Regions from separate parts of the Neobacillus sp. NPDC097160 genome, predicted to be linked through region 1. Evidence: riboswitches for the same ligand, from Rfam matches in the RefSeq annotation. Region 1 holds a riboswitch; each other region holds the start of a gene.
What was found. Region 1 has a riboswitch for cobalamin ahead of ACIQXV_RS01235 (ribonucleoside-diphosphate reductase subunit alpha). Riboswitches for the same ligand answer to the same signal wherever they lie in the genome.
Positions count from the first base shown of each region.

Region 2: another riboswitch for cobalamin. It lies ahead of ACIQXV_RS11965 (ABC transporter substrate-binding protein); the one in region 1 lies ahead of ACIQXV_RS01235 (ribonucleoside-diphosphate reductase subunit alpha).
Region 3: another riboswitch for cobalamin. It lies ahead of metE (5-methyltetrahydropteroyltriglutamate--homocysteine S-methyltransferase); the one in region 1 lies ahead of ACIQXV_RS01235 (ribonucleoside-diphosphate reductase subunit alpha).

Region 1 is NZ_JBIWDU010000001.1:284,448-295,506, forward strand. Features, by position in the region: gene ACIQXV_RS01215 (M20 metallopeptidase family protein) at 1-178, opposite strand, end outside; gene ACIQXV_RS01220 (GGDEF domain-containing protein) at 445-1,305, shown strand; gene ACIQXV_RS01225 (flavodoxin domain-containing protein) at 1,844-2,308, opposite strand; gene ACIQXV_RS01230 (ribonucleotide-diphosphate reductase subunit beta) at 2,305-3,351, opposite strand; gene ACIQXV_RS01235 (ribonucleoside-diphosphate reductase subunit alpha) at 3,405-5,693, opposite strand; cobalamin riboswitch at 5,866-6,066, opposite strand; gene ACIQXV_RS01240 (ATP-binding protein) at 6,328-7,593, shown strand; gene ACIQXV_RS01245 (SMP-30/gluconolactonase/LRE family protein) at 7,821-8,792, opposite strand; gene guaD (guanine deaminase) at 9,526-10,890, opposite strand; gene ACIQXV_RS01255 (sigma-54 interaction domain-containing protein) at 11,040-11,059, shown strand, end outside.
Region 2 is NZ_JBIWDU010000007.1:129,270-140,328, reverse strand. Features, by position in the region: gene ACIQXV_RS11980 (hypothetical protein) at 131-424, shown strand; gene ACIQXV_RS11975 (hypothetical protein) at 612-800, opposite strand; gene purU (formyltetrahydrofolate deformylase) at 1,052-1,951, shown strand; cobalamin riboswitch at 2,242-2,438, shown strand; gene ACIQXV_RS11965 (ABC transporter substrate-binding protein) at 2,593-3,597, shown strand; gene ACIQXV_RS11960 (ABC transporter substrate-binding protein) at 3,720-4,643, shown strand; gene ACIQXV_RS11955 (cell wall hydrolase) at 4,711-5,313, opposite strand; gene ACIQXV_RS11950 (MBL fold metallo-hydrolase) at 5,653-6,450, shown strand; gene ACIQXV_RS11945 (lmo0954 family membrane protein) at 6,659-7,006, shown strand; gene ACIQXV_RS11940 (PspA/IM30 family protein) at 7,028-7,678, shown strand; gene ACIQXV_RS11935 (sulfite oxidase) at 7,761-8,825, opposite strand; gene ACIQXV_RS11930 (L-cysteine desulfidase family protein) at 9,035-10,309, shown strand; gene ACIQXV_RS11925 (DUF2187 family protein) at 10,367-10,549, shown strand; gene ACIQXV_RS11920 (DHA2 family efflux MFS transporter permease subunit) at 10,830-11,059, shown strand, end outside.
Region 3 is NZ_JBIWDU010000019.1:84,592-95,650, forward strand. Features, by position in the region: gene metE (5-methyltetrahydropteroyltriglutamate--homocysteine S-methyltransferase) at 19-2,310, opposite strand; cobalamin riboswitch at 2,462-2,654, opposite strand; SAM riboswitch class I at 2,748-2,858, opposite strand; gene ACIQXV_RS23735 (ornithine--oxo-acid transaminase) at 2,930-4,138, opposite strand; gene pruA (L-glutamate gamma-semialdehyde dehydrogenase) at 4,211-5,755, opposite strand; gene ACIQXV_RS23745 (sigma-54 interaction domain-containing protein) at 6,017-7,393, shown strand; gene menC (o-succinylbenzoate synthase) at 7,453-8,562, opposite strand; gene ACIQXV_RS23755 (GNAT family N-acetyltransferase) at 8,575-9,384, opposite strand; gene ACIQXV_RS23760 (amidohydrolase) at 9,527-10,678, opposite strand; gene ACIQXV_RS23765 (MurR/RpiR family transcriptional regulator) at 10,692-11,059, opposite strand, start outside.

The DNA of each region.
Region 1 (11,059 bases):
TCACATTGGGTGCTGAAAACCGCGAATCTGTCGGAATACCAAATTCCGTTAATTTCTCTTTTACATAGGCTTCTGTCTTATATTCTTGTCCTGATAACTCCGGGTGCATATGAAAATGCCGGCGCTGCTGAATCGTCCAATCAATTAGCTCTGAATCTACTAATTTTGTCTGTAACATGGTTGCTCCTCCGTGGTGGTTATTTTTCTAAAAATAAACGTGGATAATTATACGATTATCTTAATATATATTCACGTGGAATGCAACCAGAAAGGAACCAGTGAATAGTGTCATGCGCCCATTGAACAGATTCATTTACCAATAGGAAAACAGGATTTTGCCATTATCACGTTTTGTAATTAATGTCATTTATTTGTTTATAGTCCAACTTTCAACAAAATATGATACTATCAAAGATATTACAGAATCGAAGGGGAAAGAAGATCATGTCGTTAAGTGTTAAGTTGGAAACATTTCGGAAAATGCCTAAAATAATCTTAGTTCTTTGCATGGTATTGACGGTGATCCCGGGTTTTTTAGCTAGATTGGATATGTTTTATATTGATGATATGGTTTGGTTTTTATTGCTGATCCCATGCTTTATTTTTTCCTATTATTTAGGGTTTGTCGGCGGGCTTTTTGCGGCATTGACGGTTAACATCTATCATCTGTTTTGGTTTACTTATGAAAAATACCTGCTAATGGCGGAATTAGTCAACCAGGAATTATCACTCCATGTGGGTGTGGCTATCGTCACATTTTTGTGTGCAATTGGTGTTGGATTATTGTCGGAAAAACTAACCGAAAAACAAATGCAGCTACATAGCTTGAATCAAAAATTAAAGCATTTAGCCTTATATGATTCTCTAACAAGCCTCCCAAACCGCCATTATTTCATGGAAAAATTATCCAAAAATTTGCATGGAAGTCAACCGGTTTCCCTGTTGTTTGTTGATTTAGACGGATTTAAAAAAGTAAATGATACCTATGGTCACGAAGAGGGCGATCATATATTAATAGAAGTAGCGAATCGGTTAAAACACTGCTGCAATGATTCTATGTTTGTAGGCCGCCTTGGGGGCGATGAATTTATTGTCTTGTTAGTGGGGGCAGATCAAGAAACATCCATTGACATCGCGACGGAGATCTTGAAGAAGCTACAAATGAATGTACATGATTTGAAGATCTCGGCCAGCATTGGCATCGCCTTAGCTAAACCTGGCGATACCCCTTCATCCCTATTAAAAAGTGCGGATACCGCCATGTATCATGTTAAATCCACTGGAAAAAATGCAGTCGGTGCCTGAACTAAACCATAGTCATTTTTTGAAGAGCCAACATGCATGTTGGCTCTTCTTCACTTTTAGGGTCATTGCCTCCGGTGCGGGTCTTGAAGGACATGTTAATCAAGGTTCCTTGTTGAAAAACTTTGAGTGAGGATATCCTATCAGGGATGAGCTCCAATATGTGCGGATTACGACTTAAACGTCTTTAACGGCTTGATGAAGACTATTTTGCAGGCTTTGGAGCAGGGTTTTGGTCTTCATTGGCTTGATGAAGACCATTTTGCTAGCTTTGGAGCAGGGTTTTGGTCTTCATTGGCTTTATGAAGACCATTTTGCGGGCTTTGGAGTAGGGTTTTGGTCTTCATTAGCTTGATGAATTCATTTCTCTGGAAAATTTGCCAGAAATGAATCCAATACCTCTCAATGGATGCATTTCATTCGGGATTTTTACCAGAAATGAATCCAATGCCCCCTTAATGAATCCATTCATTCACACTTTCCTCCTAAAACGAACTTTTGTTAGATCCTTACCACTGAATTTTGGTGTCAGGTACCAGTTTCAAATTAATTCCAAATGGTGCCTGACACCATTATCAAGTTTATTCCAAAATACCCCCACGAATTTCCGGCAGCGAGCAAAATCTGTTGCTTGCAGCGCAACCTCGACCTTCAGTGTGACCTCCAAACGACTGTGAACATAGAGCATGTCGCGAAAGGCATCAACTGCGCCGCAAAAGTGGGGATAAAAGCTATCGCCTGTGCCGATTACACCTGTCACAACATGCTTGACATCCGCCGCTTCAAAAGCGTGATATAGCGCGAGCATTTCACCCGGAATATCTCCATCTCCCCATGTATAAGTTCCAATGATGACCCCATCAAATGCCGATAAATCCCGCAAAGGAAACTGTTCAACCCGAAATAGATGTACCTTTATTTCATTCTCAAAAAATAAATCCCTTATGCAATGGACTAGTTCTTCCGTATGCCCTGTTTTAGAGGTATACACGATGGCAATATTCATAGTTCATCAAAACTATTCGATTGCGACACCTTCGCATAGGTTCGCGACTTTTGTTCAAAGAAATCCGATTTGGTCCCGTTCATCATTTCATCGCTGAACACATGAATCCAGGGCATTGGATTGGTTCGCTCTTCATATAGATTCGCTAAACCAAGCTGGCGCAAGCGTTTATTTGCAAGATACTCTGTATATCCATCGTACTCGTCCAAATCAATTCCGTTTATATCCCGCAAAATGAAATGAGCCCACTTCTTTTCCAACTCGACAGCTTTTCCAATCGCCCGATAGACATAGTCGATATTTTCCCGATGATTCAATTCAGGATGTTCTGTTAACAGAATCCGGATAAACTGGGAGATGAAGTAGGCGTGCTGCATTTCATCCCGTTGGATATAGCTGATCATTGTGCTTGTCTTAAGCATTTTTTGCTGACCGGCAAGATGATAGAAGAAAGCGAATCCTGCATAAAAATAGATCCCCTCGAGATTAATCGAGTTCACCGCTAATTGGAATAAATGCTGTGGTGTGGGGTTCTGGCGAAAGCTTTCATATGCCTGCAAAATCAGATGGTTTCGCTCCTGTACGATTGGGTCACTTTTCGCTTGATTGAACCGGGCATTCTGTTCGCTCAAAGGAACAAGTGAGCTCAGAATATATGAATAGGATTCATTATGAACCGCTTCCTGCTGAGCAATGACAGCAAAAATCGCCTTAAAGCTGGAATCCGTCACATAATCCATCACTTGCGTCATCGTCGGTGTTTGCAGGCTATCAAGCGAGGCAAGCTGGGTATTGATCCGTAAAAAAACATCTTTCTCCGTCGCGCTGAGCAGGTCCCATTGTTTAATATCATCCTGCATATTAATTTCTTGCGCCTTCCAAAAGTTTCCTAATAAAGTTTGATACAAATCGTACATTTGCGGGTAGGCGATATCATTCCAGTTCAGCAGGCCGGATGACTCGCCGTTAATGATCCCTGTTGATTTATTAGGAAACTCCGGGTTTAGCAATTTTATTTTTGATAAGGGAGCATGAATATCCATTAATAGAAACCTCCTGCGTATTTTGCTAAATTTATTAAAAAACAAAACCAATGCTAACTTTGACATGCCTCACATTCGGCTATTTCTGCCTGCGATGTACTTCTGACGTAGTACGTCGTTTTTAGCCCATGCTGCCACGCTTCCATATGCAGGTTAAGTAAATCCTTGGCTTTGATATCATGACGAACATACAGGTTGAAGCTAATCCCTTGGTCGATGTGACGCTGGCGGGCTGCGTTTTGTTTAATGCTCCATACTTGATCTAGTTCATGTCTTGCCCGGCGGTAATAGGTATATGTTCGATGATTCAAGTCCGGGGCAGTTACCTTGAATTTAAAATTTTTCTTCTCCTCGGCATACTCAACCGAATAGATCGGATCAATCCCATCTGTGGAGCCGCCGATTTTCGCCGTTGAGGAGTTTGGTGCAACGGCCATTAGCCAGCCGTTACGGATTCCATTTTCCGCAATCTCCGTTGCTAAATCGAGCCACCGATTAGAACGATAATTTTTTCGCGAAAAATACGCCCCTGTTTGCCACTCAGATCCTTGAAACTCCCGATACGTCCCTTTTTCGATGGCCAGCTCCTTGGAAGTCCGAATCGTATAGTAAGCAATGTCCTCATACAGGTGATCGGCCAATTCGACTGCGGCCCCTGACTCCCAGTGAATGCTTCTAAGGGCAAGCAGATGGTGCCAGCCGAACGTTCCAAGTCCAATGGCCCTGAATTTTTGATTGGTAATCTGAGCCTGTCCAACCGAAATGGTATTTAAGTCAATCACGTTATCCAACATTCTTACTTGAATGCAAATCAATCGCTCTAGCACCCCAGCCGGCACCGCTTTTGCGAGATTAATAGAAGACAAGTTACAAACCACGAAATCACCGGGCTTCCGAACGATGACGATGTTCCCATCTTCATCCTGGTATTCGTTGACAATCGTTGTCGCTGACATATTTTGCGCGATTTCCGTGCATAAGTTGCTGCAATAAATCGAGGTGCGCCCCGCTCCAATAAGATGCTTATTGGGATTTTGCCGGTTCACTTCATCCCGATAGAACATATACGGGGTCCCCGTTTCCAACTGGGACACCATAATCCGCGCCATGATATCCATCGCCCGGTACGATTTCCGCGGCAGCAACGGATGGGCCGCGGCTTCCTCGTATTTTTCAGAAAAAAAGTGCCTGTCGGTTTCATCATAAAAATCCTCGAGTCCAAGTGGGGTCCCGTTTTCATCTCTCCAGCCCATATATTGCTTCACTTGATGGGGGCAAAAGGTATGCCACTCACCGATACTTCTTCCTTTCTCGTCTGTTTCTTGAAGTTTTTTCATAAAAAGATCGGGTATAGCCACCCCGGTAAAAATATCATGGGCTTTGCGGCGTTCATCGCCATTATTTGTTTTCAAAACGAGAAAGCCGTTCATGATATCTTTATGGAACACATCTAAGTACACGGCAATGGCGCCTTGCCGCTGCCCTAACTGGTCGACGCTGACGGCAGTACCATTGACGAGCTTAATCCACGGCACAATCCCCGAAGAGTTCCCTTTGAATTTTTTAATATCGGAGCCAAGGGCGCGGACTTTTCCATAATAGAGTCCAATACCGCCGCCATCTTTACTCAACCTGGCGATATCCCAATTATTTAAATAAATGCCGTCGAGGGAATCGTCAACGGTATCAATAAAACACGAGGAGAGCTGGCCAAAGCTTTTTCCAGCATTCGCTAATGTCGGTGTCGCAACGGTCATGTAGAGATGACTTAATGCCCAATAGGCTTCTTTCACAAGCTGTAGGCGTTTCGAGGGATGCTCATTCTGCATGATCGTCATCGCGATGATCATAAAGCGCTCTTGCGGCAGTTCATATACATTTCGCTCATGATCTTGCGCCAGATAGCGGTCTGCCAGTAAAAATAACCCGATGTATGTAAAAAGGGTATCTCGCTCCGGGTCGATCTCTTTAGCTAATTCATCGATTTCGTTTTTCGAATAGCTGTTTAGTAGATTGTTCGAATAAATGCCGATTTCCGTTAATTGGTTGATTAGCTGGAAAAAATCACCGTACGTTGCTTGGCGGTCATATCCCCGGTTCTTTGCCGCTTCCTGATATAATTCATTCAAATATAATCGGGCGGCGACAAAGGTCCAATCGGGCTGATCCATCGCAATCTGATTGACGGCATAGAGCAGCGCTTGCCGGTTGGCCGCTGCCCCTGTTGCAGCCAATTCTCTGATTTGCTTTTCCAGCATCGTTGTATCCAACTGATATTTCTCCGCCGCTTGTTTGATAGAAGTTACTAGCAGATGAAATTCATCTTTTATTTTTGTAGTCATGGTTTCATTCCTCCTGGAAAAACAATAGTGTTTTGTGTCACAATCAACCCCCGAAACGACAAAAAATCCGCTCGGGATCTCCGAGTGGATGAAACGGATCACTACACAAAAGGAAAAAGTAGATTTCCTGCCTTTTGCTGCCACCGTTCATCTTCTCAATCCCCGAAGAAGTGAAACTACTTAAGAAAGACAGGTCTCCTGACTTATGCTTCATTCTACTCCTGAGCCCTTCCCATATCAGCGTCTATTTTCATAAACTTTCTCATACAGTGGTTTGCTCATTTCGTCAGCAATTACAGTTGCGGGGGCAGCTCCGGATTCACACCGGATTCCCTATTAAGCCGCTAGCGGCATCTTTACCTAAGGTAAATACAATATATAGTTGTATTTTCTAAAAACATAACAATATGTAGTTAAGAAACTAAAATCAATCATAGTATAAATAGTTTCGTATTTCAAGTATTTTCGGAAAGGGAAACAAAATCTAGGCCATTGCGCCCTTTTTAAAAAAATTTACACGATTCATAAAAATTAATATAATAATAGTATAAATTACCTGTAATGTTCCCTCTGTAATGGTTTTGGTAAAAAATAAATAGTTTTTGTCTTGATTATGAAGGTAAGGAGATTTTCAATGAATATTGGTGTTGAAGTGGGTTTATATCAAGTAGTGATTGTCCTCTTACCTATTTTTGTTTACCATTTATTTTTTAATGAAAAGGAATTCGAGCGTAGAAAGCCCTTTTCAAAACTGACCATTATTTTAATTCTCATCCTCATTCTAACGATGTCATTTCCTGTAAAATTTTCCGAGGAGTATGTGTATGATTTTAGAATTGTGCCCTTTATTATCGCCTTTGTGTATGGCGGGACTATTCCAGGTTTATTCACAGCGGTGGTTCTGTTAGGGTACCGGTTTATCATTGGCGGGGATGGCTTTTATGTCGTTCTAGTCAATTACTCACTCACTTGTGCAGTTTTCATTTTAATGCGCAATCAATATGAATCATTTAAAAAGAAAAATAAGCTGATGTTTGTTAGTTTTGTGTTTTGGGTTAACACGATTATCGTGATCCTCACGCTATTTACAAAAAATCAAATAGAGCAAATTCCTTTTATGGTGGTGTTTTATTTCATCACTTGGATTTGCTTAGTGATGGTTGTATTTGTCATGGAAAATGTCAATCAGCAAATGGAAATGCGTGAAAAATTGCAAAAGGATGAACGTCTTAATGTGATTAGTCAGCTTGCCGCTTCAGTTGCCCATGAAGTCAGAAATCCGTTAACATCTGTTCGCGGCTTTTTACAGTTAATGGATGATGACGATAATTTAAAAAGTGCCCAGAGGCATTATATTGAGATTGCTTTAGCAGAACTTGACCATGCGCAATCGATTATTAATGATTATCTTTCCTTGGCAAAACCGAATACGGAAGGTTTGACAATTGTCAATGTTTCGGACGAGGTTAAAAAGACAGTCGCACTCATGACCTCTTATTCAAATATCCAAAACATTTCCATTCACATGAATATTCAAGATTCCCTTTATATGAAAGGTAATAAAAGTGAAATGAAGCAGGTTTTAGTCAATATTATGAAAAATGGCATTGAAGCGATGAGGACTGGTGGCGATCTCCATGTTCAGGCGATGGAGAAGGATGACGAAATCATGATTAACATCATTGATAGCGGCAAGGGAATGACAAAAGACCAGCTTGCCAAATTAGGGACGCCTTTTTATACGACAAAGGAAAAAGGAACAGGTGTGGGTCTAACAATCTCGTTTCAACTTATTCAAGCAATGAAAGGGACGATATCGGTAGAAAGCCATGTCGGACAGGGGACTACTTTTATGATTCGATTTCCGCGCTGGTCACACCCCGATGCGGTCGAAGAATGAGGTAAAAAAACCACGTTGTACTGTGGTTTTTCTTTTTTTAAGAGACGCTTTCGCCCCCAGGTTGGTATAGAAGATTCATTATTACATGTCCGGTACTGGAAACACATTCGAAAGGCATCCTTTTTGGTACGTACTACATTACCATGGCTAAATATAAATCAAAAAAGAGGCTGTCCTAATGACAGCCCAAGAAAAACCGAGAGATTTATAGAGGATCATATGATGATCTACTGTAATCCGAAAGGCTGCAATCCTTCCTTTTTCACCTTAATACGCCAAACCACGTTTTTAGATGACTCGGTTACATATAGGTAGCCATCATGAAAAGCCAGGTTAGTGGTAAAGGTACCTGCATCTTCAGGTAAGCGGATAGTGCCATATTTAAATCCGCTGGCATCAAGAACGGCAATTTCTCCCGCTTGAAAATGGGCAAGATATAGATTGCCTTCGCTATCAACTGCAAGTCCATCTGGGCCGATTCCACCCTCAAATTGCCCGAAAACAAACGCTACTTCACGTGAATCTTTGGCATTTTTAGATGGAACAGAGATAATTCGATTTGTGGCAAAATCAGAGATATAGACACGCTGCCCGTCTCCCGAGATGGCGATCCCATTTGGGTAGGCAATATTTTCTTGAAAAAGCTGGGGCTCGGAACTTCCCGGCGGCAGATAGAAGACACGCCCGATTGGCTTTGTTGCGCTAGACCCCATCGGCTCGGTAAAATAAAGTCCGCCGGATTCATCGAATACCAGGTCATTCAGGCCGTTTAACGGCTTACCGTTGTAGGAATTTACAATCAAGGTGCGTTCTCCTGTAGTGGTGTTGTATGCATAAAGTTCGCCTGTAACATCCGTGATAAAGAGGCGTCCATCTTTATGAAACATTGCGCCAACGGGAAGTTTATTGGTATTTTTATCAACGATTTTAACCTGATCGTTTTCGACCTTCATGATTTCCCCGGTAGCCGGACTGACCATCCATATTTGGCCATTTCGATCAAAATTAATCCCCTCGATGAAGCCGCTGCCAGTAGTGACTTTTTCCCATTTGGCATTAGGATGGACAATTTCCGAAATTGAATGTCTATCCTTCGTGGGGACAGGTTTTGTTTCGTATAATGCTTTTGCACCGACTACAGTAACAGCCACAAGGGAAAGAACAATGAACAAGGTAACTGCGAAACCCTTTTTTCTCATTTTTTGAATCCTCCTTTTTAGATAATTGAGTATAAAAATCAATCTTAGATGATTAAACAATGATACCTGAAAGCGTATGCAGCTTTACTGTAGCATTGTCCTAAGAACAGAAACAACGCTAAATAGTATCTGAATTTTTATTTAATTCAGATAAATATTCCTACTATTGGGGAAATAAATAATCTGTTAAACTATAGGATTAGTCTATTGGCGGTTAATATGTTATTGCGGGTTCCAATCAAGACTATTGGAACCCGGAATTAGATTTAGAGGATCAAAAAGGGTTCCAATCGAGGCTATAGGAACCCGAAAATAGATTCAGAGAGCCGAAAAGGGCTCCAATTCAGTGAAAAAGGCACTTCTAAGTAGGTACGGTGTTTAGGAAATAAACTATATCAGCGAATTCGACCGATTTATCAGCGAATAATCAAATATATCAGCGAATCCGACCGATTTATCAGCGAATATTCAATTATATCAGCGAATCAATGCCAGGGCCGGTTTGATAGCACTAAATCATCCACTAGAAACGTTATTTTTACCGGAATTCGCAATTTCTGTCTTCTTACAAGAAATTTATTTGCGAAACTAACGAGTTTATTTGCGAAACTCCCCGATTTATTTGCGAAACGACCGAGTTTATTTGCGAAACCCCCGCTTTATTTGCGAAACCTAAAACTAGCTATCTTCAAAACAAAAAAGAGGCTGCCCGGAGACAGCCTTCAAATAACAATTACCGTGAATGAACTTTTTCGCCTTGCACCCAGACTTCACAAATGTTTTCCGGCCGCGCCAAGTACATGATTTTTTGAAAAATATCATGTAAATCCTCATTTGCATCATAGAGAGGCAATTTGGCCGTTTCGAACGTCGTATCAATGATTTGAACATCCCAAGCATAGTTTTGGACTAAACGTCCGATTGGCAGGCTGACACTTTCGCCACCGCCGGCAGTAGCGAGATAGAACGCTTCATTAATAGTGATGCGGGAATTTGGCACACCGCGATCTCCAGCAGGAAGGGCAGTATTCACACCATCCTCCAACATCCTCGATGACATCACCGCTTGCCTCACGTTGTCAAACAAACTCGGTGAAAAACCGCCGGAAATGTCAGACCCTAACCCAATCTCTACACCTTTAGCAAGCAGACGGGCAATGGGAATAACACTATTAGCAAAATAAGCATTGGAAATCGGACAATGGCATACAGCAGTACCCGTTTCCGTAAATAAGTCCGCATCCTGATCACCTAAGAAATTGCAATGCGCCATGACCGACTTTTCACGTAATAGACCAAAATCATGTAAGGCAAACGCATCATTTTTCCGAAAACGCTCCCGGACGTACCCATGCTCCCAATCACTTTCGCTGCAGTGTGATTGCACATATGTATCATACTTTGCCGCTAATTCTCCTAAACCTTTTAACGCCTCGTCGGTACAGCTGGGAATAAAGCGCGGAGTCACAACTGGGTAAACGCCCTGTTTCGTCCGCTTAGCTAATTCTTTGACTGCTAAAATAAATTCCTCGGTATCCGCTATGGCCGTTTGTGCATCAGCGTCGCGATAATAGTCGGGCGTTTGTTCAGGGTTATCCATCACCACTTTCCCCACTAATCCGCGCTGCCCTTTTCCGGCACAAATCTCGGCAAGCACTAAACTGGCTTCCTTATGAACCGTGGCAAAATAAAGCGCCGTCGTTGTTCCGTTTGCGAGCAGGGTGCTTACGACATCTTGGTAGACATTTTTCGCAAAAGCTACATCCGCAAATTTAGACTCAATTGGGAAGGTATACGTGTTTAACCAATCATAGAGCGGGATGTCTAATGCCGTTCCAGCTTGCGCCCATTGCGGTGCATGCACATGCAAATCGATGAAACCAGGCAAGAAGTACTGGCCTTCAGCTAACCGATGAAAGGTTTCATCACCACTATAGGCATCCAATAAAGGTTGGTAGTCGGCATCTTCCGGGGCAACGACTTTTTCAATCATGCCTTCTGCATTAATACAGAAAAGATAGTCCTTTAAAATTTGTACATCTTTTGGTGAATTGCTTGAAAAAGCAGTTCCAAGAAAAATATTTGTGTATTGTTTCATGTAAGCCACCTTCATTAAAAAAATTTTTTTTGCAATTATAGGGGATTCAAAATGGGGATGCAAAAAAACGTTCTCTGCTTCCACTTTGCATTATCAATTTGCCAGTGTTTATAATTTATTAACTATACAATCCAAAAGGAGGGAAGACAATGTCCTTCACTAAAAAATA
Region 2 (11,059 bases), on a different contig from region 1:
GAGAAAAAAGTCGCAGGAGACCATATCTGAGAGTACATGACACGCCTTGAGAATTTTTTTAATTTTGATGTTACTTTATTCTCACCTGTCCACTGTTTCTAGAATAGTATGTAGAAAGGAGGTGATCATAATGAACTTAACTCTTTCAGGCTGGATGCTTTATACAATGTGGGCTGTTTTTGGACTAATGAGCATTAATCTTCTTATCTCTCTATTTAAATCATTTGGGAAGGGATCTTTCGATACAGCTTTTGTATTAGATTATTTAAAGGATATTTTATACTACGTTCTTCCATTGAACATTCTAGCAGCTATGGCTCCAATGGATCCTACTAACTGGACTCTAGTCATTTTTTATTACGTTGGCGGTATTGCTGTCATTGTAAAGTATTTAATGGACATTAAAAATAGTTTCACTAAATAAATGTGTGGGTCTTCCTTCTTGGATGGCCTTATTAATTGTTGAAAAAATAGCACCAAATCAATAAAAAAGGACTATCAAACAAACATTTTGATAGTCCTTTAATTTTGCATTGTTAATGTTTGTGAAAATTAACGAAACCCGTTAAACACTATCATGGTTTTTTTAAAATTCATTCTCGAAATTATTTTTATTGACCAGACTCACTAGAATTATCTTTCGTTTCAGAACCATCTTCTGTATCAGTTTGAGTACCATCATCCGTTTGTTCTGTATTTGTATCTTTCGGATCAGTACTAGCGTTAGAGCATGCAGTTGCGGCTCCAAGCACCATCATTGCAGACATCAAAGCAAATAACCATTTCTTAAAATCTTTCATTAGTCTTCCTCCTTGATCGCTTGAAATTTTGATACAGTAATATCATACAAGCATTCAATGGAAAAAAGAGCTGATTTTCCATATCTTAACACAACGTAATCGTATCAATAATTTTCTGACATATTCCTTATCTGATATTTACAGACTCTTCACGCAGTTTACAATTTATTAATTTTGTGAAAATTCTTAACAAACTAGGCTGGTCTAATGTATAATGGGTTTCATTAATTAATGGAAAGGGATTTAAAAAAATGAACTCCTCTATAAAAGATCAAATTGAACAATTTAAAATGCGAAATCAAAATCGTGGGCGTTTATTAGTCAGCTGCCCAGACCAGCCAGGCATTGTTTCAGCAATTTCCCAATTTTTATTTTCCTTTGATGCTAATATCATTGAGTCCAGTCAGTATTCCATCAATCCGGAGGGCGGGGTATTTTTTATTCGGATTGAGTTTGAATGCCCTTTTTTAAAAGAGAAAGAAAACGAAATGGCAGAACAATTTACAGAAATCGCATCGAAGTTTTCTATGGAATGGCGGTTAACTCCTGTTTACAAAGTGAAAAAAACCGCGATATTTCTATCGAAGGAAATGCATTGTCTGTTAGAACTTTTATGGGAATGGCAAAGCGGCGATTTAATGACAGACATTGCTTTAGTCATCAGTAATCATGAAGCGGCAAGGGATGTGGTGGAAGGCTTAAATATCCCTTTCTATTATATTCCGGCAAATAAAGAGATTCGTGACCAAGTGGAAGAAAAACAACTACATCTTCTTGAAGAATTCGATATTGATGTGATTGTCTTAGCTCGATACATGCAAATTCTAACACCGAAATTTGTTGCAGCTAATCCTAAAAAGATTATCAACATCCATCATTCCTTCTTACCTGCCTTTATTGGCGCAAGACCGTATGAACGCGCTTATGAGCGTGGGGTGAAATTAATCGGGGCGACTGCACATTTTGTAACAAATGATCTGGATGAGGGGCCAATTATTGAACAGGACATTGCTCGAGTCGATCACCGTTCTGATGTCGATACACTTAAAAAAATGGGTCGTTCTATTGAACGAAGCGTATTAGCGCGGGCTGTTAAATGGCATCTGGAAGACAGGATTATTGTTCATCATAATAAAACGATTGTATTTTAACTGTTAAGAAATGGTTTATCTTTAGTGTCAATAACTATTAGCATAAAGTGAAGTTCGAATTTTTTGTAATTCAATCATGGAGAATAATCATGTCATGAGTACAGATAAAACTATGAAATGCGCCACTTTACTAGCCCTTTTTATCAAAAAAAATTAAGAAATAATATGATTAGACCATTTCTATTATTCTGAATGGAATTACCAAAAAAACCATAAAAAAGTAAAATAATAGATTAAACTGCTTGTTACTCCTATTAAAATGAGGTATTATTAAATAAATTTAAAAATTGAATATTCGGAAGAATATATGGTGTCGATGTTCGACTTAATAGGGAATCTGGTGAAATCCAGAGCTGTCCCCGCAACTGTAAGTGTTGATGAAATGAGCATGCCACTGGAACAGCTACGTGAATAGCGACTGTTCTGGGAAGGGTTCAAAGTAAGATGACGCACAAGCCAGTAGACCTACCTATACTCCATCGTTTTACGTCTTCGGGAGGTGAGAAGTTAAACGGCATATAACAGAAATGATCTATTTCTATATTTTTACAATCTTTATGCCGCTTTAGCTCATCTACAATTGATGAGCTTTTTTTGTTGAGATGTTATTAGTACAAAAATAGGAGAAAAGAGAAATCATGATGAAGAACAACAAGTTTTATACATTACTATTTGCCCTATTTTTAGCAATGGGTTTACTAACAGCGTGTGGAGGTACAAATACCGCAAAACAGGCGGCAGCTACTTCTCAAGAGAAAGGTCAATCTGCCAATGATTCAGTAAAGGACAATTTGCCAGAAGAAACCTCTTATCCTTTCACTTTTAAAGATGCAACAGACGTTGAAATAACGATAAATAAGAAACCGGAGCGAATCGTGTCGCTGCTACCCAGCAATACAGAGATTGCTTTTGCACTGGGATTAGGGGATGAAATTATCGGTGTCAGTGATTATGATACCTATCCAAAAGAGGTAGAAGGGAAAGAGAGGGTTGGAGGACAAGAGTTTAATGTGGAGAAGATTCTCTCCTTAAAACCTGATCTTGTCCTTGCAGATAGCACGATGATCGGAGCGGCTGGCGGCCGGATTGACCAGCTGCGTGATGCAGGTATTACGGTTGCCGTGATTCCTGCTTCCGATTCATTTGCCGAAGTGTATGATACGATTAGGCTGATTGCGCAAGCAACTGGAACAAAAGAAAAAGCGGATGCTATAATCAATCAGATGAGGACTAAGGTTGCTGAGATTGTAGCGAAAGTTAGTCATATCCAAGAAAAAGAGCAGCCTATAGTCTGGCTAGAAATCGATCCTACTCTCTGGACAGCAGGTAAAGGTACGTTTATGAATGAGATGATTGAAATGCTCCATGCCAAAAATGTAGCTGGTGATATGGATGGCTGGTTGCAATTAACGGAAGAGAAAGTGATCCCGCTTAACCCCGAAGTGATCATCACCACCTATGGATATTATATCGACAATCCAGCGGAACAAGTATACATCCGTACTGCTTGGAAGGATGTAACTGCGGTAAAGGAAAAGCGCGTTTATGATGTGAATTCCGAAATCGTCAATCGTCCAGGACCACGTTTGGCGGAAGGACTGGAGGAATTTGCAAAAGCCATTTATCCTGAGATCTACTCAAAATAACTAATCGATTCATGGGTAAGTATTTGTGGTTAAGAAATCAATTGCTGTAGGAACAATTGATTGGAGATTAAAATTTTTGGTAATGAAATAATAATAGACTTTAACTTGAGGAGGTTGTCTAAATGAAGGTATGCTCGTTTTTACCCGCCGCTACCAATATGATTTATGAAATGGGACTAGAAAGACATCTGAATGGAGTCACGTTTGAATGTCCATCGGATAAACCAAAAGTTGTTCGTACTCATCTCGAGGGACGTAACCTTTCAAGTGCAGAAATTGAAACTTTTGTAACAGAATCATCTAATATGGGAAAAAGTTTATATTATGTGGATATGGAATTATTATCAGAGATAGAACCTGATCTTGTATTTACACAAGATGTATGTGACGTATGTCAAATTAGCACCTCTGTTGTTCAAAGAGCCATTGGCTCTCTTAAAAAGCAACCAAAAGTTGTGCCATTAATACCGCGAAGGCTGCGTGATGTATATCAGAATGCACTAACCATTGCAACAGAGCTTGGAGAAGAAAAGGTTGGCCTTGATTTCTTAGCTTCCTTACAAAAGAGAGTACGTGCAATTACTGACAAACTTCGTGAACACCAAGTAGAACCGAAAAGAGTGATGATTATGGAATGGTTAGATCCAATTTATAATTGTGGGCATTGGATTCCTGACCAAATCTCTTTGGCGGGTGGTGTGGATATGTTGTCCAATCCGGCAGGTTACTCTGTAGTGACTCCTTGGGAAAAAGTACAACAATATGATCCGGAAGTATTGGTCATTGCGCCTTGCGGTTTTCAGGTGGAACGATCGATACAGGAAATCGATCAGCTTACAAGTAAACCTGGGTGGAGCGAATTGACTGCAGTAAAAAACAAGGCAGTCTATCTTGCAGATGCAGATTACTTTACAAGGCCAAGTACCACATTGGTAGACGGAATTGAGTTACTAGCCGCCCTCTTCCATCCGCAGCTGTTTGGAATTCCAGAATCATGTAAGAAAAAGGTTGTATCCATTTTCGATACAGAATTATCAAGGGTGTAATAGATAATTTCTAACCAAGGACCGGGCGGTTTTTTGCCCGGTTTTTCTTATTCTTTTATACAAAAAATTACTGTTTGAACACATGTCGCCCAATCACTAGAGTTGTCGCCCTTGAATCGAGCCAACGACTGGTAGCGATGGCGGGATTGTAGAAATATAACGAACCAGCAGCAACACTCCGGTTCTCATTTAATGCTTCGTGTACAGCTTTAATAGAATCCTCATCAGCAGATTTATTGATCTGACCATTTTGAACCGGCTGGAATTGCCCCTTTTCATAAATAACCTCTTTAATCGTGTTAGGGAAGGACGGGCTATCCACTCTATTTAGGACCACACAGGCAACAGCCACTTTTCCTTGATAGGGCTCACTTTGAGCCTCAGCTCTAACCAATCTAGCAAGCAGATCTATTTCATATTCTGAATACCCTATTACTATTTCAGGTTTTGTAGGATGCTCTTCTGATTTATTTGTATAAACGGTTTGTCCAACATGGATCAAATCAATATTTTCGATTTGCGGGTTAAGTCTAGTTAACTCATCTAAAGTTAGCTTATTTTCATTTGCAATCTTTGTCATCGTGTCCCCACTTTTTACAGTATAAGCAAGGGTTGGAGAAGCAAATAAGAGTGTTGCTGCTATTGTTAGTATGGCAATTAGTTTTTTCATGGTTTTATTCCTCCCAGTTGATTTCTCGTGAATCATTGATTAGTTTCTATTTCTATGAATCAAATCGATAGATTAGTATTACAGTTTCATTACATAGAAAAGAGAGGGATTCTTTTAAACTTAAAGAACCTGGTCATCAATCGGGGGTAATTTGCGTACAAACCCAAGCTTTGAATATGGATCTTACTAAATGATTGATTATTCATTCATTTTTGTTTACCATTAAATAGATAATTCAAAAAATTGAAACGGTGAATTATTTCTATTTGTCTAGCTACTTACCCAAAGGGCGGTAATCCTTTAATCTAACCCATGAAAAAGGAGTGAAGATGAACGGTCATGATACAATTGTCAATGAATGAGGACGTTATGTGTGTCGAGGGGAATGTTCAACGATCAGGACTTAAATTAGGAACGGTTTATTCTTTTTTAGTAGATGGAATGGTAATTGATACTGGGCCACAGTGTCTTGAAGCAGACCTCATACCTTTTTATGAAAATCAAAACTTTGAGTTAGTGACCTTAACGCATAGCCATGAGGATCATTCTGGTTTAGCCCCCTGGATTCAGGAAAAAAGCAATGTTCCCATCTATGTCCATCCAAAGGGGATCAGTGTTTGTGCGGAGGCTTGTCCCTATCCGAAATACCGCCAAATTACCTGGGGCGTGCGGTCAGAGTTTAATGCCTTACCACTTGGAGATATGATTCAATCACGTCGTCGAGAATGGAAAGTCATCTATACACCAGGCCATGCCGATGACCATGTCGCAATTCTTGATGAAGAAACGGGCCGATTATTTTCTGGAGATTTGTTCGTTGCTACGAAGACAAAGGTCATAATGGACAGCGAATCCATTCCGATCATTATCGATTCCATTCGCAGGCTGCTCACCTATGATTTTCAATCGCTGTATTGCTGTCATGCCGGCTACATACAAAATGGAAAAAGCATGCTGAAGCAAAAGTTAGATTATCTTGAGAATCTGTCCGGTGAAGTGGGAGACCTCTACAAGGAAGGACGCTCTATTGAGGAAATTGTACACGTGCTTTTCCCGAAAAAGTACCCAATTATCGCTTTTTCCGAAGGACAATGGGATTCACGGCATATTGTCACTTCCATCCTTACCGGAATCTGAAAAGGATTTCAATAGTTGTTAATTCATGGACTAACCAATCTAGGTTGGTCCTATTTCTATGCTTACTTTGATAGTCCGGTATTACCTAAGTCTTAAGTCCGATAGAAAAATCAAGCTCAAGCGCAATTATGAAACATATAGAAAAAAGGTAAGATGGAATCAAGATAAGGAAAACAAATTGATTAGCGAAATAAAGGAGGAAAATAAAATGAAAAAATTTGGTCTGCTGGTAGCTGGTGGCCTTGCCGCCATTATATTACTGAAAACAATTGGCCCAATGGTTGGATTACTGGTTAGTCTCGGGATTCTTTATTTCATCTTTAAACAATTTTTAAAGACGGAGTCAACAGGCATGAAAATCGGGTTAGTCATCATCGGCTTAATGGTCCTTTCAGCAACGATCCACCATATCCCAGCTCTTATTGGCGTGGGTGCCGCGTATGTGCTCTACCTTGTTTATAAAAATTGGAACAAAAACAAAAAGACGCCAACGAAAAATGAAACGGATCCATTTGTTAGTTTTGAAAAGCAATGGAATGAATTAAAAAAATATTAATTTTTAAAGGAGAAATGGAACATGACAAACCTATTTACAAAAATAAAAGATTTCATCGTCGCTGATTTAAATGAAACTCTTCATCAAAAAGAAAAACAAAATCCGATTGCGAAACTCAATCAATACCTCCGCCAATGCGAGCAGGAAGCAGCGAAGGTGGGCAAATTGGTTGAACGCCAATCTCAATTAAGGGATGAATTTACTAGAGAGTATAGTCTGGCAGTGGAATTTGCTGAAAAAAGAAAACACCAAGCGGAAATTGCTTTAAAAGCAGGGGAAACTGAGCTTTATCAATTTGCTGCAGCTGAGCATCAGCAATATTCAGAGAGGGCACAGCGCCTAAAAGCTTCACATACACAAGTAACCGAACAGCTGGAAGAATTAGAGCGAAAACATGAAGAAATGAAACACAAATTAAAGGATATGCATCTTCGTCGTATGGAATTAATGGGCCAAGAAAATGTATCTCGAGCTAACCTTGGAATGAACCACGTGTTAGAATCTGATTCGTACACTACTCAATCTTATTCAAAGTTTAAGGACATCGAAAACTATCTTGACCGATTAGAACAAAAGATGCACAGCTCTTTCTTCCGCAGCACAATTGATAGTAAAGTAGCGCAGTTAGAAAAGGAAATGAGTAGCAAACCTTTGGATCTAACGAAAGAATAAAATCTTGAATGGGCGGTGATGAATGGAATCACTGCCCTTTTACTATTATTCATGTCTTATTTTTCAAAAAAATAATAGATCTTTATTCAATTTGTATTGTAATCTGGGAAATTTCATTATAGCCGTACCCCTTACGATTCCAGTATGCTTGATTGGGTTGTGAGTGGCCATTGGAATCAAAGGCACGAACCTTGATGGTGTATTCGTTATTTCTTTCGAAAACATGGGAGTAAGACCATTTCATCCATTGATATTTATGTGGTTTGTATTGAAGGGATGTGGATTTCCAAGTGGTCCCGTTATCCAAACTGATTTCGACAGAAGTTATAATCCCTTCGCCAGTCCAAGCTATGCCCGTTACTTCATGCTTTCCTGGTTTAAGTATTTGACGGTCAAGTGGCTGCTGAATAACGGAATTGACATGGTTAGTAGTCACAGGAACTGAATCTTTATCCTGATCCAAACGGGGATAATATACATAATCATCTGTCTGGAAGGGGCCGGAAAACTGAGCATCAATCACACGTATCGTTTTTAACCATTTCACTGATGCCATCCCATACCAGCCTGGGACAATTAATCGAAATGGAAAACCGTGCTTTGGATTTAGAGGTTTCTGATTATGTTCCCATGCGACAATTACATTGGAATCTAACGCTTTTTTAAGTGGAAGACTTCTTTCAAAATGAACATGCTGTCCTTTCTTTATTCCGGAGTCTCCCCCTAGAAAAACAATTTCACGTGCTCCGGCGTTGATTCCAGTCAAGGAAAGGAGATAGGAGAGCGGTACCCCCTTCCAATTTCCTTGGCTAATTGCACCCTCTGTCCATTGTTCACCAAATACCTTTGGCTCGAAATAAGCACGCTTGTTTCCCGAACATTCCACCAAGGCAGTCACGGTTCGTGAAGGCATGGAGGTGATTTGATTGTAATGTAATGTAACAGGGGTTTTTACTGAACCAGTGATAGTAAGAAAGTAAGGCTGAATGGAGATCTCGGGATATATAAAGTGATTTCTTCGAAAGGTCAATGGAAATGGTGTTTCACTAATTTCTAGAAAATGAATGGGGGTCTCCTGATTTTCGGGATTTAAACTTCGTGTGATTAGGTACGGTTTGGTTTTTAAAACGCGGTCATTATAATACAAAAGAGTCACTCCTTTCTATTTAAAGTGTATTAGACCAATAAGGATATTATCCTTTTCCTTCTTTTCAAAATATAAAAGGACAAAAGTGCCAGTCACGGATAGTTAATATGAAGGTACTCTACAAGCTTTTTTATGGTAAAAAACTTTTAAAAATATATGGGCCTATTATGATAAAATATTAGAAGGAATATAAATGCAGGGGGAACAAAATGGGCAAACATAAAATATTGGCTGTTTTAGAGAAAGAATTAGTTGTTGCCCTTGGCTGTACAGAACCTGTAGCTATTTGCATGGCTGCAGCAACGGCAAAGAGTAAAATTACCGGGCAAATACAGGCCATTAGTGTAAAAGCGAGTGGTAATATAATAAAAAATGCAAAATCCGTGGGGATTCCGGGAATGTCGGCTAAAGGTCTCGAATTTGCAGCTGCCCTTGGAGCGGCGGCAGGAGATCCAAATAAGAGATTAGAAATTTTAGATGGACTGACAACGGAAGATGAACGGTCGGCATTAAAACTCATTGAAGCCGGTAAAGTGAAAGCTGGCAAGGCTGATACACCGAAAAGACTTTATATCGAAGTCATTGTAGAAACAGATCAGCAGATGTCTAAAGTGGTCATTTCTGATAATCATAGTAATATCACCTTAATTGAAGTAGATGGGAAAGCTGTGTTTCTGGGCGGATGCGAGAATATCGGAATTCAAACAGATGAAGAGGAATTAGAAGCACTTACAATAGATGAAATCTATGATTGGGTTTTAACGGCGGATCTTAACGACTTAACGCTTATAAAAAAGAGTATCGAATTAAATCGAATCATTGGATTAGAAGGACTCTCAGGAGATTATGGTCTAAATGTAGGAAAAACAATTAAAGAGAATGTAAAAAAAGGAATTCTATCCGATGATTTAGCTACTGTGGCCATGTCACTTGCTGCAGCTGGTTCAGATGCCAGAATGGCAGGTTCGACACTACCGGTGATGGCGAATACCGGGAGTGGAAATCAAGGTATTGCCGTGACACTTCCTGTTGTCGCAGCGGCAGAAAAGCTGCAAGTTTCCGAGGAAAAGATGATTCGAGCGGTTGCCCTTAGCCATCTCATCACCATTCATATCAAATCTAAATTTGGCCGACTTTCTGCCTTATGCGGAGTAACCGCTGCCGGGATGGGTGCGAGTGGGGCGATTGTTTATTTACTGAATGGGGGTCTTCAGCAAATAAAAGCCGCGATTCAAAATACAATCGGTAACGTTTCTGGAATGATCTGCGACGGGGCTAAAGCAGGCTGTGCCATGAAAGTCTCGACATGTTCAAATGTCGCTGTACAATCAGCTCTGTTGGCGCTGAACCATCAAGAGATAAAATCTACTGACGGCTTCATCCACGATGATGTAGAAAAAAGTATTGAAAACTTCTGCAAACTAGGGAATGAAGGTACACGACAGACAGATGAACTTATTTTAAAATTAATGCTTGAAAAATAATGAAAAAATAAATGTATTTCTTCCGCTTTTTGGACATTATAAATGCGAGGTGATGGAATGGCCACGGCTAAAATTGGCGATGTTATTTCCTTTAAACGAGAGGGAAAAAACCTTGAAGGTGAGGTTTCTGCTATAAGGGAAAATTCCGTGATGGTCCAATACGGTTTTTCAAAAGAAAAAGGTGAGCCCCTTATAACAATTGTTAATCATAAAAATTATAAAATTAAAACCTCGAAATAAAAAATGATCGCTGTTTGAAAAAATCTGTTCGGTCTATTTTTCTATGTGATTTGAAGCTGGGCGAATTTTCTTGTGCCAGGCACCATTCATAAAAGTGGATGGTGCCTGGCACCTTTTTGTTCGGCCAACGCTATTTTGATTCATCATAAGATTGTTAATATGGAAATCAATTAATTGGAATTCAAAGGATAAATCAGGTAATCTGTAAAAGTACTTTTTTTATCAAGGCAAAAGACGAAGTGTAACATCATTTTATAAAAAAAGAATGGGGGATTGATGTATGGAAGGATCAAGTAAAAAGCACTCTACGATTGTTGCGCTTCTGCTTGCAGGGACTTTCATTGCTATTTTAAATCAAACACTGATGATCACAGCAATTCCTCCGATAATGGATGAAATGAACGTAACCGCCAATAGTGCACAATGGCTGACAACGGTTTTTATGTTGGTGAACGGAATTATGATTCCGATAAGTGCATTCTTATTGGAACGCTTTACAACGAGACAGTT
Region 3 (11,059 bases), on a different contig from region 1:
AATGCTTAATTATTATTCCTATTTCACGAGGAGTTCTTCTCTCGTTTGTTCTGCTGATTTCACCATGACTCGCAGTGCCGCGACCGTTTCATCAATACCTCGGGTTTTCAAGCCGCAATCGGGATTAATCCAGAATAGTTTTGGATCAAGTACTTGAAGTGCACGATGAATATTTCTGGTCATCTCTTCAAGCTGCGGGACACGCGGGCTGTGAATGTCGTATACACCAAGACCAATACCCTTATCATATGTATGGTCCTCAAAGGCATGAATGAGTTCACCATGGCTTCTTGAAGTTTCAATCGAAATAACATCTGCATCAAGCGCTTTGATTGCATTGATGATATGTTTAAAGTCTGAATAACACATATGGGTATGAATTTGCGTATCATTTTGAACAGAGGACGTCGCCAGTTTAAATGCATAAACAGCAGCCTCAAGATAGGCGGCCCATTTTTCACGTTTTAACGGCAGTCCCTCTCGAATGGCAGGCTCATCCACTTGAATCATACGGATTCCATTTTCCTCAAGTGTTTCCACTTCTTTTCGAAGTGCAAGCGCAATTTGATTTGCCACTGCATAACGTGAAATATCATTACGGACAAATGACCAGTTTAAAATCGTAATCGGGCCTGTCAGCATTCCTTTTACTGGTTTGCTTGTTAACGATTGGGCATAAACAGTTTCTTCAATTGTCATAGGTTTCTTGAATGCGACATCACCGTAAATAAGCGGCGGCTTCACACATCTTGAACCATATGACTGAACCCAGCCGTATTTTGTAAATTGAAATCCAGCTAATTTTTCACCAAAATATTCAACCATGTCTGTCCGTTCAAATTCTCCATGTACCAACACATCCAGACCGAGTTCTTCTTGAATATCAATCCACTTTTTTATTTCCGCCTTTATAAAGGCTCCATAATCACTATCGGTTAATTCGCCTTTCCGCCATTTTAAACGCTGTTTTCTGACTTCTTTTGTTTGCGGGAAGCTCCCTATCGTTGTCGTAGGAAGAACTGGTAATTGAAAAGCTTTTTCTTGAATTCCCTGCCGGACGGTAAATGGGGCTCTCCGCTCTGCTTGATCCTTCTGTAAGCTGAGTGCAGCTTCACGGACTTGAGTGTTATTTCGAATCGATGATTGATTTAATGTCTGAATCGCTCTGGTACTTTCTGCGATTTCCTTCTCGATCTCTTTTTTTCCATCGTTTATGCCTTTTGTAAGTATCACCGTTTCCGCTAATTTTTCATCAGCAAATGATAACGTATCTCTTAGCAACTCATCGAGCGTTTCTTCGATTTTTACTGTCACAGGTACATGCAATAAGCTTGATGACGGCTGAACAATTAGACTTGTTTTGGGAACAACCTCGGTAATCTCTGTAAGAATTGAAAATGTCTCCTCAAGATTCGTACGCCAAATGTTGCGACCATCAATTACTCCAGCTGCAAGGACCTTATTTTTTGGAAAGCCGTATTTTTTCAAGGCAGCAAGATTCTGACCTTCATCATGTACAAAATCCAGTCCAATTGCCTGAACAGGAAGTGAAATGACCTCTTCGTAATGCTCGATACTTTCAAAATAAGTTTGCAAGATCACCTTTACGTTGGGTGCTGCATCATGCAATGCCTGGTAGACTTCGTTAAATATAGCAATCTCTTCTTTTAAAATACTAGCAGCTAAAATCGGTTCATCGAATTGTACCCATTCTACGCCTTCTGCCTCTAGTTCGCGTAAAATTTCAGCATAAAGAGGGACAAATTGTTCGACAACTGCTTTAAACTCACTTTTGTTATAGCCTTTTGATAGCTTTACAAATGTAACCGGTCCTAATATAACAGGTTTTCCATGAATACCAAGTTTTTGTTTCGCCTCTTGGTAAAATTGAAGCGGGCGGTTTTCAACAAGAGCAGGCGCTGTTTCAGCAAGCTCTGGAACTATATAATGGTAGTTTGTATTAAACCATTTGGTCATTTCAGATGCAACTGCATCTTTCGTTCCTCGAGCAATATCAAAATAGGTTTCAAGTGGTATCTTCCGGCCGCTGTATTCAAATCGTCTCGGTACTAAACCGAACATAACGGCCGTATCTAGCACATGATCGTATAAGCTAAAGTCTCCAACCGGGATCAAGTCCACTCCCTGCTCCTGCTGCTTCACAAGCTGCTGCAGGCGAATCTCCTCCATTTGCTTTAAGAAGGCTTCTTTGCCTACTTTACCTGCCCAAAACTGTTCCAGTACTTGTTTCCATTCGCGTTTTTCACCAATTCTTGGGTACCCTAAATTTGAACTTAATACTTTTTCCATAATGGTTTTTCTCCCCTTTGTGTTTTGGTCCTCAACTAAAAAAATCTCTCTTTTCAAAATAAAAAGAGAGATTCATACGTATAGTTAACTAGAGTTGAGACCTTCTGGATTCCTCAACACGTATTCCTCACCCCCCTATATCCTCGTAGAGTATAAGTGCATACAACAGGCAGGTCTCCTGACTTTGGTTCATCGCTTCTTATCCCTTCCCATTTCAATATGAAACAGTGGCAGTTCGATAAGTCGCTCCCCATTACAGTGGCGGGACCGTGCCGGTATTTCACCGGTCTTCCCTTTTAAGCCGTGTAAATCATTTACACAGCACCTGAAGCTTTTGATATAAAGTTTTTAAAAACAGATTTGGAACCATTTATCTCGTGAAAAACAAAAAGTCTCTCTAATGGTACATAGAGAGACTTGCGAATCCTTTGTCATCCCTCTCATTTGCCAAAGCAATATGCCTTGCTGGAATTAGCACCTTTTTAACAAATTTGTTAAATGGTTGCTGGGCTTCATAGGGCCAGTCCCTCCGCCTCTCTTCATAAGAGCTTTTAATTTTTAAAAATGTTTTGAATTATTTGCAATAATAGCATGCAAAACAGGTACTGTCAAAGATTATTTATTTATAAGCCAAAACCTGTTTAATTTTTTCAACAGCCCAATCAATTTCTTCCTTTGCAATTATAAGCGGCGGCGCAAAGCGAATCACCGTATCATGGGTTTCTTTACATAACAGTCCTTCATCCTTTAACTGCTCACAATAAGGTCTTGCTTCCTCTGTTAGTTCAACGCCAATAAACAGGCCTCTGCCTCTAACTTCTTTTATAATTGGATTATTGATTGATTTTAATTGTTCAAGGAAGTAGTTTCCTAATTCAAGCGAGCGTTCTGCTAGTTTTTCATCTTCAAGCACTTCAAGTGCTGCAATCGAAACAGCACAGGCAAGTGGATTTCCACCAAAAGTTGAACCATGTGATCCTGGGTTAAATACGCCTAAAATATCAGCATTCGCTACGACACAAGAAATAGGGAATACACCACCGCCAAGTGCTTTTCCTAATATCAGCATGTCAGGATTGATTCCTTCCCATTCATACGCAAACATTTTACCCGTACGACCCAGACCTGCTTGAATTTCATCGGCAATAAACAAGACATTGTTTTCATTACATAAGTCAAATGCGGCTTTAATAAATCCTGCCGATGGAATGATAATCCCCGCTTCGCCTTGGATTGGCTCGATTAAAAATGCTGCAGTATTAGGTGTAATAGCTGCTTTTAACGCCCCGAGATCGCCATAGGGAATTAAGTTAATTCCCGGCAGCATCGGACCAAAGCCGCGCTTATATTCTGGATCAGACGATAAGGAAACAGCCCCCATTGTCCGGCCATGGAAGTTACCGGTGCAAGCAATGATTTCTGCTTGATTATCGGCAATTCCCTTAACATCATAACCCCAGCGGCGGGCAGCTTTAAGGGCAGTTTCAACGGCTTCTGCCCCTGTATTCATTGGGAGCGCCATGTTTTTATTGGTTAATTGACAAATCTTTTCATACCATGGACCAAGTTGGTCGTTATGGAAAGCACGGGAAGTAAGTGTCACCTTATCCGCTTGATCTTTTAAGGCTTGAATAATTTTTGGATGACGATGCCCTTGGTTAACAGCGGAATAGGCACTAAGCATATCCATGTAGCGGGTACCTTCCGGGCTTTCTACCCAAACACCCTCTGCTTTAGCAATTACGATTGGCAGCGGATGATAGTTATTCGCACCGAATTTTTCTGTTTGTTCAATGATTTCAGTTGTTTTTGCTGTTTTCATAGTCATTATGTTAGCTCCCTTCTTTATTTTTCCCAAAAGTAAGGACTTCAAGGAAGAAGACCCCTTTCGGAAAAATCCCTATAATGTTTCAGAAGTTGTTTTTGCCTGCATATGAAGCAGCAAATAATCAGGACCGCCGGCTTTTGAATCTGTGCCAGACATATTAAAGCCGCCAAATGGCTGATAGCCGACAATGGCACCGGTACAGACACGATTAAAATACAGATTTCCAACGTGGAATTCTTCCCTAGCCCGTTCAATATGTTCACGATTATTAGAAATAAGGGCACCGGTTAAACCATAGTCAGTATTATTGGCAATTTCCATCATATGGTCAAAGTCACGTGCTTTACAGATAGCCACCACCGGTCCGAAAATTTCTTCCTGCATCAAGCGTGATTTTTCATCAAGATCAGCGAAAATCGTCGGCTGGATAAAGTAACCTTTCGAATCATCGCCTTCACCGCCGGTCATCAATCTGCCCTCTTGTTTGCCAACTTCGATATAATTCATGATTTTCTTAAATGCCTTGTCATCAATAACTGGTCCCATATAGTTTTCAAGAGCTTCCGGGTTTCCAAGTGTGAGTGTCTTCGTTAAGGCAACCGCCCTTTCAATGACTTCGTCGTAAACATCTTGATGAACAACGGCGCGAGAGCCTGCAGAACATTTTTGACCGGAGAAACCAAAAGCAGAATAAACAATACTTTTTGCAGCTAACTCTAAATCGGCATCGCTGTCGACAACAACCGTATCCTTACCGCCCATTTCTGCAATAACCCGCTTAATCCAAATTTGCCCTGGGTGAACCTTTGCTGCACGTTCATTAATGCGGCAGCCGACATCGCGAGAACCTGTAAAGGAGACGAAACGTGTTTTCGGATGATCCACAAGGTAGTCACCAATTTCTGCACCGCTTCCCGGCACAAAATTAAGCACACCTTTCGGAAGTCCCGCTTCTGTCATAAGCTCTACAAATTTTGCAGCCACTACAGGTGTCGAGTTAGCAGGTTTCAACAGAACCGTGTTTCCCGAAACAATCGCGGCAACAGTTGTTCCGGCCATAATCGCTAATGGGAAGTTAAACGGTGAAATAATAATTCCGACTCCTAGTGGAATGTAATGGAATTGATTAAATTCGCCTTCACGGCTATTAACTGGAAAACCATCTTTAATACGGAGCATTTGTCTTCCATAATACTCAAGAAAATCGATTGCTTCTGCTGTATCGGCGTCCGCTTCGTTCCATGGCTTTCCAGCTTCTTTTACAAGATAGGCAGAAAATTCATGTTTCCTGCGTCTCATGATTGCAGCAGCACGGAAGATAATATTTGCACGATGTTCTGGTTTCCACTTTTTCCAAGATTCAAAGGTAGTTAAGGCAGCCTGCATTGCCTGTTCAGCCAACTCTTGGTCTGCCATGGAAACGCGGCCAATGACTTCGTCTTTGTTCGCTGGATTAATAGAAGTAATTTTTTTGTCTGTTGTAATCGGTTCCCCGCCAATAACGACTGGATATTCTTTACCTAATTGTGATTGAACATAGTTTAATGCTTCTTGAAATGTATGTTTATTTTTTTCATCTGCAAAATTAGTAAATGGTTCATGTGTATATGGTTTCACGTATTAACCCCCTTGTTTTAAATTCCATTAATTTAAGATGCAAGTACCGTGCCAAAATAAAAAAGCTTATTCTTCAAGGTATTTTTCACTTACTGCAAAATAATTTTGCGCAGAATTTTTTACTTTTACATTCATGCAAATATTTTTTGCGTTAAAAAGTTTTTAATGTTTAAATAGTTTTATATAGTATTTGAAAAGGGGCATGAAATCAGCGTGGAACATTCAAAAGAGACGGCAGATTATTTGCAATTTGTTAACCAGATGTATCAACGAATTTTAGACGAAGTGGATGTCGGTGTTCATGCGGTAGACGAAACGGGAAAAACAATTATTTATAATAAAAAAATGATGCAGATGGAGGCCATGGATAGTCAGGACGTTATGAATAAAAACCTCTTGGACGTCTTTATGTTTAAGGAGGACCAATCCAGTACGCTTGTAAAAGCACTTCAGGAAGGCAAAGTAACAAGTAATGTAAAGCAAACGTATTTCAATAACAAAGGCCGAGAAATTACGACACTCAACAATACGATTCCTATTTTTGAAAATGATCAAATTCAGGGCGCTGTTGAAATTGCCCATGATGTAACAAAGTTGGAACGGTTAATAAAAGGAAATATCAATCGCAATGGGGCATTGAGGTTTACTTTTGATAGCATTATTGGCGGGAGTGCCGCGATAACGGATGTCATTGAAAACGCCAAGAGGGCAACACGCACCTCTTCTTATGTGCTAATTGTCGGTGAGACAGGTACAGGGAAAGAGCTGTTTGCTCAAAGTATTCATAATGGCAGCAATCGTTTTTCCGGTCCATATATTTCCCAAAATTGCGCGGCGTTGCCTGATAATTTAATCGAAAGCCTTCTCTTCGGCACGAAACGTGGCGCCTTTACAGGTGCGATTGATCAACCTGGTTTATTTGAACAGGCAAATGGCGGCACTTTGTTACTTGATGAAATTAACTCGTTAAATTTAAATCTGCAAGCAAAGTTGCTGCGTGTTCTTCAGGAAAAAACGATTCGCCGTGTCGGGGATACTAAGGATACGCCAGTGGATGTCCGGGTAATAGCCAATATGAATGAGGACCCAATCGATGCGATTACAAACAACCGGCTGCGAAAAGACTTATATTACCGCCTTGGAGTTGTGACAGTTTTTATTCCTCCACTACGGGATCGTAAGGAAGATATTCCATTACTTGTCAAGTATTTTATTAGTAAGTATAATGAACTGTTTCAAATGGAGGTAAAAGGGCTGTCTGATGAAGTAAAACAATCTTTTGAGGAATATGATTGGCACGGAAATGTCCGCGAACTCGAGCATATCATTGAGGCGGCCATGAACATCATGATGGACGACGAAGCAACCATTATGTACTCACATTTACCCTTTCAATACCGAAGCAAAATGCATGTAAAGGACAGAGTAACGCCCGTTTTTTCTATAGATACATTTTTAAAAGACCAGGGGACTTATACTGCCCCACTAAAAGAGAAAATGGATCTTTTTGAAAAATCCTATATTGAGAGTGTATTAAGAAAGAATTACTTCAATATTTCTAAGTCAGCAATTTTACTTGGATTAAGCCGGCAAAGCCTGCAGTACCGGATGAAAAAATTAAACATAACTATTGAATAATAGCGCCTGGCCTCCAATGCGGTAAAGCTTTAACGCGTCGGGGGTCAGGCACTATGGGTTTACGCATGAAAGGTTCGGCTGTAAAGGGTATAACGGTCAATTCGGTCACGGTTTGGTTCATAACCGATTCCAGGCAGTGTTGGTACGGTAATCATTCCGTCTTCCACCGTTACCTCAGGATCGATGATATCTTCCTTCCAGTAACGTGATGAGGCAGCCGTATCACCCGGAAGCGTAAAATTAGACAGGCTTGTAATGGCTATATTGTGCGCCCTACCGATACCAGATTCAAGCATTCCTCCGCACCAGACGGGAATCCCGTTCGCTTCACATAAATCGTGGATTCTTTTGGATTCCGATAATCCACCGACACGGCCAATCTTGATGTTGATGACTTTACAGCTGCCAAGGTAAATGGCTTTTCTCACATCTTCGACACTGTGAATGCTTTCATCCAAACAGATAGGCGTTCTGATTTGTGCTTGCAGCTGGGCGTGGTCCACAATATCATCAAACCCCAAAGGCTGCTCAATCATCGTTAAATTAAATTCATCCATTGCCTTAAGTGTATCGATATCCTCAAGAGTATAGGCCGTATTGGCATCGGCCATTAAAGCGATATCAGGGTATCTTATGCGAATCTCCCTTAAAATATGGAGATCCCAACCAGGCTGAATTTTCACCTTAATCCGCTTATATCCCGTTTCTAAATAGCCGTCAATCATATGTAACAGTTCATCGACGGAATCCTGAATTCCTACACTGATGCCGGCTTCGATTTTATCCCTTGTTCCCCCTAAAGCCTTTGCCAGGCTTATTCCTTGCTGTTTGGCATAAGCATCCCAAATGGCTCCCTCAAGGGCAGCCTTTGCCATATAGTTTCCCCGAACATGATGGAACCGTTCAAACACTTCATCCGGGTGGGAAATTGGCTCTTTGAAAAGCAGCGGGATAAGGAAATCCTCCATCATATGCCAATTTGTCTTGACCGTTTCCTCCTTATAGGTAGCATCAATTGCTGCAACCGATTCTGCCCACCCGGAAATTCCATCCTTAGTTTTCACTTCTACTAAAATAAAATCTTTATCATATTCTGTTCCTACAGCTGTGGTAAATGGATGCAAAAGGTCCATTTTCATATGTCTTAACACAATTCGCTGAATTTCCATCTTACTTATCCCTCAATCCCTTTTTTGTAAAATATAATAATAGAGGTAAGGTTTCTGGCTTTTCCGTAATGCAGTAACCATCCACCCTTTGTTCAGGTAATGGCTGAAAACCTCCCGCGTCTTTAATCTCCATTCTAATGCTGCCGACATCCGGTCGGTTTTAATGGCCTGGATATGACTCGGCACAGGTACATATAAGACATTTGCATCATTTCCATAATTAAGATGGACAGACTCCGGCACTGGGAATCCCTGTTCATCAATAGCTACATTAATTAGTAATGGACCATCACCATTCTCGTTCACTTCCAAATGGCCGGATACTGGTTCCTCTGTAATACGCCATTCAACTAAGAAACGATCGGATGGCATGCCTGCATTAAGAATGTCCGGCATATCCCCGTAACAATTCTCAATGTACTGGGTACAAACCCCTCCTAATTTGCTTAAATTCAAATATCCGTTTACGGTTTCCAAAGGATCATACGTCCACCCGATGAGATTGTACCCTTTTTTCAGGGCCTCTTCCCGCTGTTTTAATTTTAATTTTTCCCCGATGCCCATTTTTCGAAAGTCAGGGTGAATCCCCATACTATGGGAGCAAAGATAGACATTGGTGCCATCAAATCCTGGAAAACTGTACTGAAAGCCTATTAATTGATCATCGCTAAATGCTCCAATGACCATTCCGCCATTTTTCACAACAGCAATGGAATGGCTCACTGGTACAGGGTCTTCATCAGCCCAAACAAGACTCTCCAGGTTTTTAACTAGCGTTAAGTCCTCTGGGCTGGTTAACATTTTTATAGATATTGTTTCCATAGAAAATAATCATGCCCTTCCTTAAAATTGATTAAACGACCCTTTTTAGGAAGCTTTTTAACCGGTCGCTTTTCGAATCACTGAACAGTTCCGCTAGATCAACCCTGCTCCAATCATTAACTTTTTCATTTTTATTTCACTTCTATTTTTCATTTTTGTTTTCCAATGAAGCTGCTTGATATAGCAGATTTGCTAAAATTTTTGTTCCATAAAGAAGCGCCTCTTTGTTGAACTGCATCTCCGGATGGTGAAGACCTGGCAGCAGGTCACAACCCAATCCAATCATGGTTCCTTTTAAATCCGGTTTCTGAAGGGTATAAAAATGAAAATCCTCTCCACCTTGTGAAACACAAGGATCTGCTACATTTTCCTCACCGATTACAGCGGCAATGGCTTTTACTGCTAGATTCGTCGCTTCTTTGTTCGTTGTTGCAGCAGGAACAAATTCTGTTACATTTCCACTTATCGCAGTACCCGTCAAATGGCCAACCTTCTCCAATAAATCCTCCGTTTTGACTTTCAACTCTTCCATCGCTGCATTTGTCCTTGCACGCAAGTCTAAAATAAATTCTGCCTTCTCGGGAATCACGTTTGAAGAGTCACCGCCTGACTTTAAACCCGTCATCTTTATTGAAAAAGAATCAGGACTCTTTAAACGAATATTTTGCAAGGCTTGAATAAGGAAGGAGGCTGCTTCGATCGGATTGTTGCCATCCTGTGGACGAGAGGCATGCGCTTGCTGTCCCTTAATCACCCCGTATATGGTTGCGCAAGAGCTATGAATGATGACGGGGGAAGCTTTCCCCATTGGTACTTCCATCCAAGGACGAAGGTGAACTCCAAATAAATAGCGGCAATGATCTAGGGCGCCTTCCTCTACCATTTTTAGAGCGCCTTCCCCTTTTTCTTCCGCAGGTTGAAAAATAAATCGTACCGATTTCTTTAGACGAGGCCTGCATGCCGCAAAAGCCAATGCTGTATGTAATACCATGGTGCTGTGGGCATCATGACCACATGAATGATTGGGCTGCACCTCTCCCTTAACTTCCTGCACAAGGGCATCCATATCGGCACGCAGGGCAACTACCTCATCACTTTCACCTGGAATGTCAGCAACAATGCCAAAATGACCATTGAAGGTTTTGTATGTGATACCCGCTCTTGTTAAGGCCTCCTGAATATAGGCAGAGGTCTTTCGTTCCTGCCAGCTAGGCTCGGCCAGCTGATGCAGGTCAGCGTATGTCTGTTGAATCTCTTTGTCCTTCTCGTTTACATAATCATCAAGTTGACACATGATGTCCCTCCGATCATTCCACATAAACACCGTAATTGGTGTAGAGTGATTCTAACTTCTGTTGTCTAGCTTGGATTCTTTCACGATCCTTCACCGTTATTCCTGCGATGATAAAATCTAGTAAACTGATGGCAGGTGTAATAGAATGTGCCATCGATTCTGAATTTTCTTCTGTTGTCAGTGTAAAATCGGCAATGCGGCCAACAGGTGACAATAGCCGGTCTGTTACACAGATTAATGGAACACCCTGTTTTTTAGCACTTTCCGCAATCTTTAGTGCGTCCTTCGAATATCGTGGAAACGAAATAACAAATAGGACGGAGTTTTCATTTAAATCTACCAGCCGTTCATAAATATCCCCAGTTGTTGGGCAAAGAGTGA